DNA from 2 places in the Exiguobacterium sp. s166 genome. Region 1 is predicted to be linked to the other one. Evidence: riboswitches for the same ligand, from Rfam matches in the RefSeq annotation. Region 1 holds a riboswitch; the other holds the start of a gene.
What was found. Region 1 has a riboswitch for S-adenosylmethionine ahead of KNP93_RS10645 (LLM class flavin-dependent oxidoreductase). Riboswitches for the same ligand answer to the same signal wherever they lie in the genome.

Region 1 (4,839 bases):
GTCCCAACGGAAAACGGTGTTTTATTTTGAAGACCAAGGTGAAGAACGTCCCAGGTCGAGACGCCGAGTTGTGCCGTGATCATCATCGATGAACCGACAGCGAGTAAAAAAAGGCCAAATAAAAATAATGCCCATTTCAGGACAGAACGTAACAGCCAAGACGTGTGAATGGTCTGCTTCATGAATGGAAGACACCTCGTTTCAAAATCAAATTGATTCATTAACTGTACCATGTTTGATGGAGGAAACTAAAGGAAATCCGATATTTTCCATCCTGAGATGGAGGGAATCCGTCCTGCTTATCCGTATACTGATAAAAAAGGAGGTCAGTCGATGCGAAAAATCCGCCATTTGATCCGTTTTACATATCTTGAAGCCATCTGTTGTGTGTTCCCGGTCGCGATTTTCTTGGCGCTTGCGACATCCCGCTATCTACCGGCGGAACCGATTGCCCGTTATGATTTGCTCTTGATCTGGTGTCTCCTCGTTCAAATCGTTTTACTTATCACGCGTTATGAATCAAAGGAAGAGTTTAAATTGATTTTAATTTTCCATGCGATTGGACTTGGACTTGAGCTGTTTAAAGTCCAGGTCGGATCCTGGAGTTATCCGGAAGATGCCTTCAGCAAAGTATTTGGTGTTCCGCTTTATGCCGGCTTCATGTATGCGAGTGTCGCTAGTTACATCTGCCAGGCATTTCGCCGTTTTGATCTCCGCATTACACAGTTTCCCCGGCCGCTGTTTGCTTTAGCGACTGGTCTGCTCGTGTACGCTAACTTTTTTACCCATCATTGGTTGTTTGATTTTCGTTGGATTTTGATGGGGATTGTCGCTCTCATCTTTTATAAGTCCTGGGTCTATTTTCGTCTGGATGAGACTGTCTACCGGATGCCGCTCGTTCTTTCGTTTGGTCTGATTGCCTGGTTTATCTGGCTGGCGGAAAATATCGTGACCTTTTTTAAGGGTTGGGTGTATCCGAATCAGCAGGATGGATGGGAGCTGGTCGACTTCGGGAAATTATCGTCCTGGTTTTTACTTGTCATCATCACGATTTTGATTGTTTCCGTCGAAAAATACCGGCTCGGTGATCCGTCAATCGAAATCAAATCATAACCTTATCAAAAAAATAACCCGGTCTTTTTTTGACCAACCTACACGAAAGTCCCTTGCTATAGTTGAAAAAAAGCAAAGGGGTTGTTGAAGATGATGCAACAGATCGTGGAACGGGCGAAGACGTTAGTCGCCGGTAAAATGAAAGTAGTCGAAACGGTGGAAGAATGGGACCTCCTGCTCGAGGAAATCCGGGGAATCGATGAATGGGTGCAGATGTCGCGTTACTATACACCTTCTGAAAAGTTGGACTTCACGTGGAGCAATCCAGAAGAAGACATATCAATCAAGCAACCTGTCGTTCCTCCTGTACAAATCACTCCTGTCATCGAACAACGTTACGCCTATACGTTCGTCCGTGAATTAAAAGGTGGTTCTTTACGGGAATGGCCGAACAGTCACATCTCGGAAACAGAGATCCGGCAATGGAATCTCGAACATGGAATGGAAATCCGGGTCCAAGTCGTACATCAGGACGTACGCCGGACGACACTTGAAGTGATGGCTGTTGTCGCGACTGACCGGATGAAGCCACTGTCGGAACGAATCGTTTTTGAAAAATGTATCGTTAAAAACCACGGTATCATTGAATCGACGGTCGAAGGACCATTAAAGGATGAGACGGGTAAGTCTTTTTATTACGCCACACCGGTTGAAGACATGCGCTTTTTCCATCTGAAAGAAGGACAGCTCGTCGATCTCGTCATGTGGAAAGGTCGTCCGGAAACACTGACGATTGCCTGGAAATATGCGTTCCAATATCAAGAGCCGACGGTACAACTGTTGGAGACGTCAAACAATTCAACAGCACCAGTGCCACCATCAGTTGAAACAGCCAACGCCAGATCCATCGTCAAAAAGTCGGGACGCTATCTGAAGCAAATGAAACGAAAGCCGAAATTGAAACAAGAACGGAAAACGCGCCGGATTCGTGAAAAGAAATCCCAACCGTTGACACCACTCGTCACGACGTCCGTACCGGGGCAGCCCATCGACTTCGTGGATAAAAAACCACTTGATTTTGCACCGTTTGAAGGCATGCGGCTAGTCATCGTCGGCAATGAACAGCAAGCACCGGTCTACCGGACGTTTTTCGAAAAAACAGGAATCGAGCTGATTCATCTGTCGGGTGATGCCCAATCTGCGAAAAAGATTGCCAGTCTCGCGAAAAAGACCGATGCCATCGTCGTCGTCACAAGCCGGGTGTCCCATGCCGCTTCTGCACACGTCATCGCGCAGGCGAAGAAACATGATATTCCGTTTGCGATGGAACGGCTCGACGGACGACGTTCTTTGTATACGGCATGCCAGCGCCAACTTGAAAAAGCACGCTTAAATCAGTTAAAAACAGGAAAATCCTGAAAAAAGGTGAAACTCCTCTCTTCATGAGCCGTAAATAGAGATAGAACTTATTTTGAGGAGGATCATATTCATGTCATCACAATTAAAAAAATCAGCAAAGGAAGCATTAAGCGGTCGTTGGGGCTTTACGGTCTTGATGTTTTTATTATTCGCAATTCTGCAAGTCATTCCGGAACTACTGTCGTCTGATTATGACGAACCTTTCCAGACGATTGACTTCCTCGGATTGATTGCAACGATCTTATTACTCCCACTTGGTGCAGGATGGGTCTGGTTCTCACTTTCTATCGCACGGGGAGAACAAACAAAAATCAGTGATTTATTTGAGCCCTATAAATATTTCATAAAAGTTGTCCTGCTTTCAATCGTCCAATTTGTATTCTTGTTCCTATGGGCATTGTTATTGGTTGTACCGGCCATTATCAAATCATTTTCGTATATGTTGACTTACTACATTTTGCGGGATGAACCTTCGATTGGTGTATTGGAAGCAATCACCCGGTCACGTCAAATGATGGATGGACACAAAATGGAAGCTTTCCTGTTGATTCTATCGTTCATCGGCTGGTTTTTCCTTGGATTGATTACGATCGGAATCGGATTCTTGTGGATTATTCCTTACGTCAGCGTCACGCTTGCAAAATTCTATGATCGGATCCGCGGCAAAGAAGCACCCGTCGAACAATCGACGTTTGTTGCCCCATATTAAGACGAGGAGGATGAGAGCTTAGCTCTCGTCCTTTTTTTGAATATCTTTTTAATTCCGATTGGAAAACAAGGTTTAATGGTTGCTTTACTCTGCTAAAAAGTGTACGATAATTCCAATAATTCTTATCAAGAGAAGTCGAGGGAATGGCCCGAAGACACTTCAGCAACCCCGCGAGCAGCGGAAGGTGCTACTTCCTAAAGGAATCTTTTCCTTTACAGATAAGAGCAGACATGATTAATCCGTCGCTCTTTTCGATTTTCGAGAAGAGCGATTTTTTTTATAAGGGGGACATAACGGATGGAGTATGGATTTTGGTTACCGATTTTTGGCGGATGGTTACGAAATGTTGAAGACGAACAGATGCCGGCGACGTTCGATTATGCGAAACAGGTCGCGCAAACGGCAGAACAAATTGGTTTTTCAACGACACTGATTGCGGAGTTGAACCTAAATGACATCAAAGGGCTTGAAGCACCAAGTCTTGAAGCCTGGACGACGGCAGCGGCGATTGCCGCGACGACGGAACGACTGGAAATCATGACAGCGGTCCGTCCGGGTTTCCATAATCCGGCGACGACCGCGAAGATGGCAGCAAACATCGATCAACTTAGCAACGGGCGCTTTACGTTAAACGTCGTCTCTGCCTGGTGGGAAGAAGAAGCGCGGCAATACAACGGGATCTTCACAGCTCACGACGAACGCTACGCGCGGACGGAAGAGTTTGTCACGATCATGAAAGGATTATGGGCAGATGCTTCGCCGTACAGCTTCGACGGGAACTACTATACGCTCGAGAAGACGCAACTGCATCCGAAGCCGGTTCAACGACCGGGCATCAAGTTGTACGCAGGCGGGGAAAGTGAAGCCGGCAAACAAACCATTGTCAATCATTGTGACGCTTATGTCATGCACGGCGGAACAGTGGAAGAAGTGTCCGTTAAGATTGAGGATATGAAGGCGCGCCGACAAGCGACAGGGCAACCGCCGCTTGAAAGTTTTGGATTGGCTGCTTATATCATCTGCCGCGATACGGAAGAAGAGGCTATTCAAGAATGGCAACGAATTACGGACGTCAAGGAAGACAGTGCCGGATACGCCGGGTACGACGACTTCGTCAGCAAATCACAACTCGAACAGCAGGTAAAACGGAACGATTATTCGGTCTCGAACCGCGGACTCCGTCCTGATTTGATTGGAACACCGGAACAGATTGCGGAACGGATTCTTGCGTTTGAGCAGGTGGGTGTCTCCTTATTATTACTTCAATTTTCACCACAACTGGAAGAAATGGAACGCTTCGCGCGCGACGTCATGCCGCTTGTCGAAGAAAAACGAAAGGTAGGTCAAACCAAATGACAAAAATTCATATCTTACACGAAAACCAGGAATGGACGGACCATTTAATTAAACGACTCGAGGAACTGGAGTTGCCGTATGAACAGTGGCATCTCGATGAAGGACAGGTCCCGCTTGATGAAGTCCCGCCAGAAGGCGTCTTCTACAGCCGGATGAGTGCGTCGTCGCATACGCGCGGGCACCGCTACGCCCCGGAACTGACGGAAGGGGTACTCGCGTGGCTAGAGGAACACGACCGGACTGTCTTTAACGGAACCCGTGCCTTACGTCTTGAAGTGAGTAAAATCAATCAGTATACGGCC
Region 2 (4,839 bases), on a different contig from region 1:
TTGTCATTCCGATACAACTGCCGGCATAGGCAGCAAGAATTGTCCCGACGAGCGGCAAATCACCATGATGCATCCAGAATCCTGACATGACGAGTAACGTCTCGTCTGGAACCGGAAGACCGACGATTCCACCGGCCAGAAGAATTGCGAGTCCGAACGCTCCATATTGATGGAGGACTTCATGTAATATGTGATGAATCGGAGTCACCTTCCTTCAAAGAAACTTCTCTTTCAGTGTACAGGAAATACATACCAGTTGAAATGAGAAGATGAAGAAAGTGGCGAATTTGGCAAGGGTTTTTGATTTTTAGAAGTCAATCCTTTTTCTCAATTTAGATTCGGGCTATACTCGTTAAAGTGACTAATTTAGAGGACGGTGTTTACGATGATGCATGTGATCAATCAATATGGTTGGATTGAAGTGATTTGCGGAAGTATGTTTTCCGGCAAGTCAGAAGAACTGATCCGTCGTGTCAGACGGGCACAGTATGGAAAGTTACCGGTTCAAGTGTTCAAGCCGGCAATCGATGACCGGTATCATGAAGAGCATGTCGTGTCGCATATCGGCAACTCGGTCATTGCGATTCCGATGGCGACGAGCCGTGATGTCTATGCAGCAGTGGCGGAAGAGACGCAAATCGTCGCGATTGACGAAGTTCAATTTTTTGACGATGAGATTGTCGCAGTCATCGAAGCACTGGCTCAAGATGGCAAACGCGTTATTTGTGCGGGACTCGATCAGGATTTTCGGGCCGAGCCATTCGGCAAGATGCCTGAATTACTGGCACGTGCGGAATTCGTGACGAAATTACAGGCGATTTGTCTGTCATGCGGAGATCCGGCGTCACGGACACAACGATTGATTGACGGGAAGCCGGCAAACTACAATGATCCAATCATTCTCGTCGGGGCGTCTGAATCCTATGAACCGCGTTGCCGTCATTGTCATCAAGTTCCGGGCAAACCGCAACCGTTACAGGAATGGAAAAAACAACAGCAAAATTGAGAATAGACGATTTGAAAAAGCGAACGATTCTTTGGCCTCACGGCCGGGAATCGTTCGCTTTTTTTTATCAACCGGTTCGTGTCAACCGGCTGAACTGTTCGATGAATTGTAAGGTCTCACGGACAATCGTCTTTTGATCATGGTCAAGCGTCGCGACATGGTACGAGTCGAGCAGACAATAACTGCGTTTATCTGTTGCCCCAATCGTCCGGTACAAATAATCGGAACAGGCCGGCGGGACGACGTGATCCTCAGCAGAATATAAAATAAGTGTCGGAATTTGAATCGTCGCTAAGTGTAGTCGCGTGTCATCAATGAGTCGTAACAGTTCCGAAGCACAAACTGCGGGGACAAGATCATAGATGATTTCAAAAGCGGTCTGCTTGATATCAGGGGTGCTTTCCGGCAGATAGACCGGACAATCGGTGAAGGATAAGGCTTCGTAAGCAGGGACGGACAAGGCGGCATTTATCGTGATGATTCCTGCAATCGGGAGACCTTCAGCGGCAAGTGACAGGGCAAGTGTCGCCCCCATCGATTGTCCGACGATGAAGATCGATTCGCACCGTCCGGCTAACTGTTCGAAGCCGTCACGCAAGCTCTGTTTCCAGTCATCTGCCGTCGTCGCTTCGAATTCCCGGACATCGGTCCCGTGACCGTGCAGGCGAGGGGCATAGACGGAGAAACCTTGTTCTGCGAACTGTTCTCCTACAGCCCGAACGCTTTGCGGCGTTGCGTTAAAACCATGACAGAGCAAAATGCCGACGGATCCGCGTCCTAAGGAAAAGGCTTCCGCACCCGGTATAACAGGATAAACCATACTCATCATCTCGTCCTCCATTTCAAAAATAAAAACCCGTTTGGCTTTGGACGCAAACGAGTTTCTCGTGTGTATCATCCAAAGCAACCGCTTTGCTGGTCGGAGCACCTTGCATAACAGCAGGTTGCCGTGGAGTCCTAGAGCCAGGTCTCTCGTCCACTCTTGATATATCGTATAGGAATTGTCGGATTAATCATTGAGAAGATGATAGCATTGGCGGAAATGAATTGTCAAACTCTCTTGAACAGGCGTCAAAATTCAGACAACGATCCGGTTTGTCCCGGGACAAAAATCGATATGGGTCATATGGTTTATTTTTGAAAATATGGTTGACCTTTAAAAGATCTTTCTGTAGTGTAAAAATTAGTTTTACGACATAAGTTCAACCGGCAACAACACACATACGAATTTCATACCGCAACACTTATCCAGAGAGGTGGAGGGACTGGCCCTACGAAACCTCGGCAACAGACTCATTATGAGCACTGTGCCAATTCCATCAGACAATTGTCTGAGAGATGAGTCGAGTGGATTCTGCCATTGTGCGGATCCAGGTCTCTTCTTGTTTCTTAAGAAGAGACCTTTTTTGTATTTTAAAGGGGGAACAAGTGGTGATTACATTCAAAAATGTAAAAAAAATCTATGAAACAAAGGAACAATCGATTGCTGCGCTGAACGGGGTCGATCTCGAAATCCGAAAGGGAGAAATCTTCGGTGTCATCGGTTTCAGTGGAGCCGGAAAAAGTTCCTTATTACGATGCGTCAACCTGCTTGAACGGCCGACATCGGGCAGTGTGACGGTCGATGGCCAAGATTTGACGACGCTCTCGGCGAAACAGTTACGGGAAGCCAAACAACACATCGGGATGATTTTTCAGCACTTCAATCTGCTGGATTCGAATACGGTTTTTGCGAACGTCGCAAAAACCCTTGTCTTAAAGGGCGTCAAAAAAGACGAGGTCCATCGGCGGGTCAATGAACTGCTGGATTTCGTCGACTTGGCGGATAAGGCCGATCATTATCCGGACCAGTTATCGGGCGGACAGAAACAACGGGTCGGGATTGCCCGGGCACTTGCCACCCAGCCGTCCGTCCTGTTGTGTGACGAAGCGACCTCGGCGCTTGATCCGCAGACGACACAACACATATTACGCCTGCTGAAACAAATCAATCAGGAATACGGCATCACGATCTTACTGATTACCCATGAGATGGGTGTCATCCGTGAGATTTGTGACCGGGTCGCCGTCATCGAAGCCGGCAAGCTGATTGAATCGGGTACCGTGTTCGACGTCTTCTCGAATCCGCAAACGGCGACGGCAAAAAACTTCGTCCGTTCCGTCATGCAGGATGAGATTCCGGCGTCGGTTCAAAAAGTCATCGATCAACGGGATACCGGGCACCATATCTACAAAATCAACTTCCTCGGGGCAGGGACCGGACAACCGCTTTTATCGCAAGTCGCGAAACGGTTTGATGTCGATCTCAACATCCTGCACGGCAGCATTACGGAACTGCAAAACATTCCGTTTGGCAGTCTGCTTGTTGAACTGATCGGTGATGCGGCGGAAATCAAACGGGCACTGCATTACATCGATCAATCGGATGTCGTCGTCGAGGAGGTGCTCGCAGATGCTAGTTAATTACACGGACATCTGGACCGCTTTTCTGCAGACGTTGACGATGGTTGGACTGTCATTACTCTTTTCGACATTGATTGGTTTACCGCTCGGGATTCTGCTTGTCGTGACACGCAAAGGAGCGTTGCTCGAACAAATTCCGTTCTTCAATGTCCTAAGCGGCATCGTCAATATCTTCCGGTCCGTTCCGTTCATCATTCTGCTCGTGGCAATCATTCCGCTGACCCGTTTGATTGTCGGATCGTCAATCGGAACACAGGCGGCAATCGTTCCGCTCGTCTTTTACGCGGCACCGTACATTGCCCGCCTGATCGAAAGTTCGTTGCTTGAAGTCGATACCGGTGTCCTTGAGGCAGCGGAAGCGATGGGGGCGACACCGTTGCAGACGATTTTCCGTTTTCTGTTGCCGGAAGCGCTCAGCTCGCTTGTTCTGAACCTGACGATTGCGACGATTGGTTTGATCGGCGCATCAGCAATGGCCGGGGCAATCGGTGGCGGGGGACTTGGTGACTTGGCAATCACGTACGGTTACCAACGGTTTGATACGACGGTCATGATCATCACGGTCGGAATTCTCGTCATCTTGGTTCAAGGGTTACAGACGACAGGCAATCTGTTAGCACGAAAAATTCGGAGACACTAAACAACTACAAATAGAGAAAAAAGGGAGAGATGAAAGATGAAAAAAGGTTTAGCGATTGGTGCAGCATTAACGACGGTATTGTTTGCGGGATGTGCCGCTTCCGGAGAAGAAGATCAAAAGACGGTCAAGCTCGGAGTCAGCGGTTCTGATACACAAGTCTGGGAATACGTCGCGAAAAAAGCGAAGAAAGAGGGCATCACGATTGAACTCGTCAAGTTCTCCGACTACGTCCAGCCGAACCTCGCCCTGGCGGAAGGGGAGATTGATGCGAACTCCTTCCAGACCGTCTCTTACTTTAACGCCTTCAAAAAAGAACATAAGTTAAAACTGTCGCCGATTGCGACGACGGTCATCGCGCCGATGGGGATTTATTCGGATAAGGTCAAGGACGTCAAAGACATTCCGGTTGGCGGAAAGATTGCCGTCCCGAACGAAGCGACGAACATGGGTCGGGCATTGCTGCTGTTGCAGGAAGCCGGCTTGATTAAATTGCCGGACGACTTTGACGGTAACGGCTCCGTTGATAAAATCGTCGAGAATCCGAAAAAACTGAAGATTGTCCCGGTCGTGGCCGGTCAGACACCACGCGTGCTGCCGGATGTCTCGGCCTCGATCATCAATAACGGAATTGCCGTCGATGCCGGCTTTAATCCGATCAAGGACTCGATTCTCCATGAAAACGAGACGGCAAAACCGTACATCAACATTATCGCGACCCGGACGGAAGACA

Region 2: another riboswitch for S-adenosylmethionine. It lies ahead of KNP93_RS14240 (methionine ABC transporter ATP-binding protein); the one in region 1 lies ahead of KNP93_RS10645 (LLM class flavin-dependent oxidoreductase).

The regions. Positions count from the first base shown of each region.
Region 1 covers NZ_JACSMU010000004.1:92,266-97,104, forward strand. Annotated here, with positions in the region: gene KNP93_RS10625 (YczE/YyaS/YitT family protein) at 1-182, opposite strand, end outside; gene KNP93_RS10630 (DUF817 domain-containing protein) at 334-1,113, shown strand; gene KNP93_RS10635 (DUF2325 domain-containing protein) at 1,204-2,472, shown strand; gene KNP93_RS10640 (DUF975 family protein) at 2,543-3,181, shown strand; SAM riboswitch class I at 3,301-3,406, shown strand; gene KNP93_RS10645 (LLM class flavin-dependent oxidoreductase) at 3,479-4,537, shown strand; gene KNP93_RS10650 (ATP-grasp domain-containing protein) at 4,534-4,839, shown strand, end outside.
Region 2 covers NZ_JACSMU010000008.1:67,778-72,616, forward strand. Annotated here, with positions in the region: gene KNP93_RS14225 (DedA family protein) at 1-208, opposite strand, end outside; gene KNP93_RS14230 (thymidine kinase) at 386-1,006, shown strand; gene KNP93_RS14235 (alpha/beta hydrolase) at 1,074-1,832, opposite strand; SAM riboswitch class I at 1,895-1,998, opposite strand; SAM riboswitch class I at 2,248-2,351, shown strand; gene KNP93_RS14240 (methionine ABC transporter ATP-binding protein) at 2,438-3,469, shown strand; gene KNP93_RS14245 (methionine ABC transporter permease) at 3,459-4,109, shown strand; gene KNP93_RS14250 (MetQ/NlpA family ABC transporter substrate-binding protein) at 4,146-4,839, shown strand, end outside.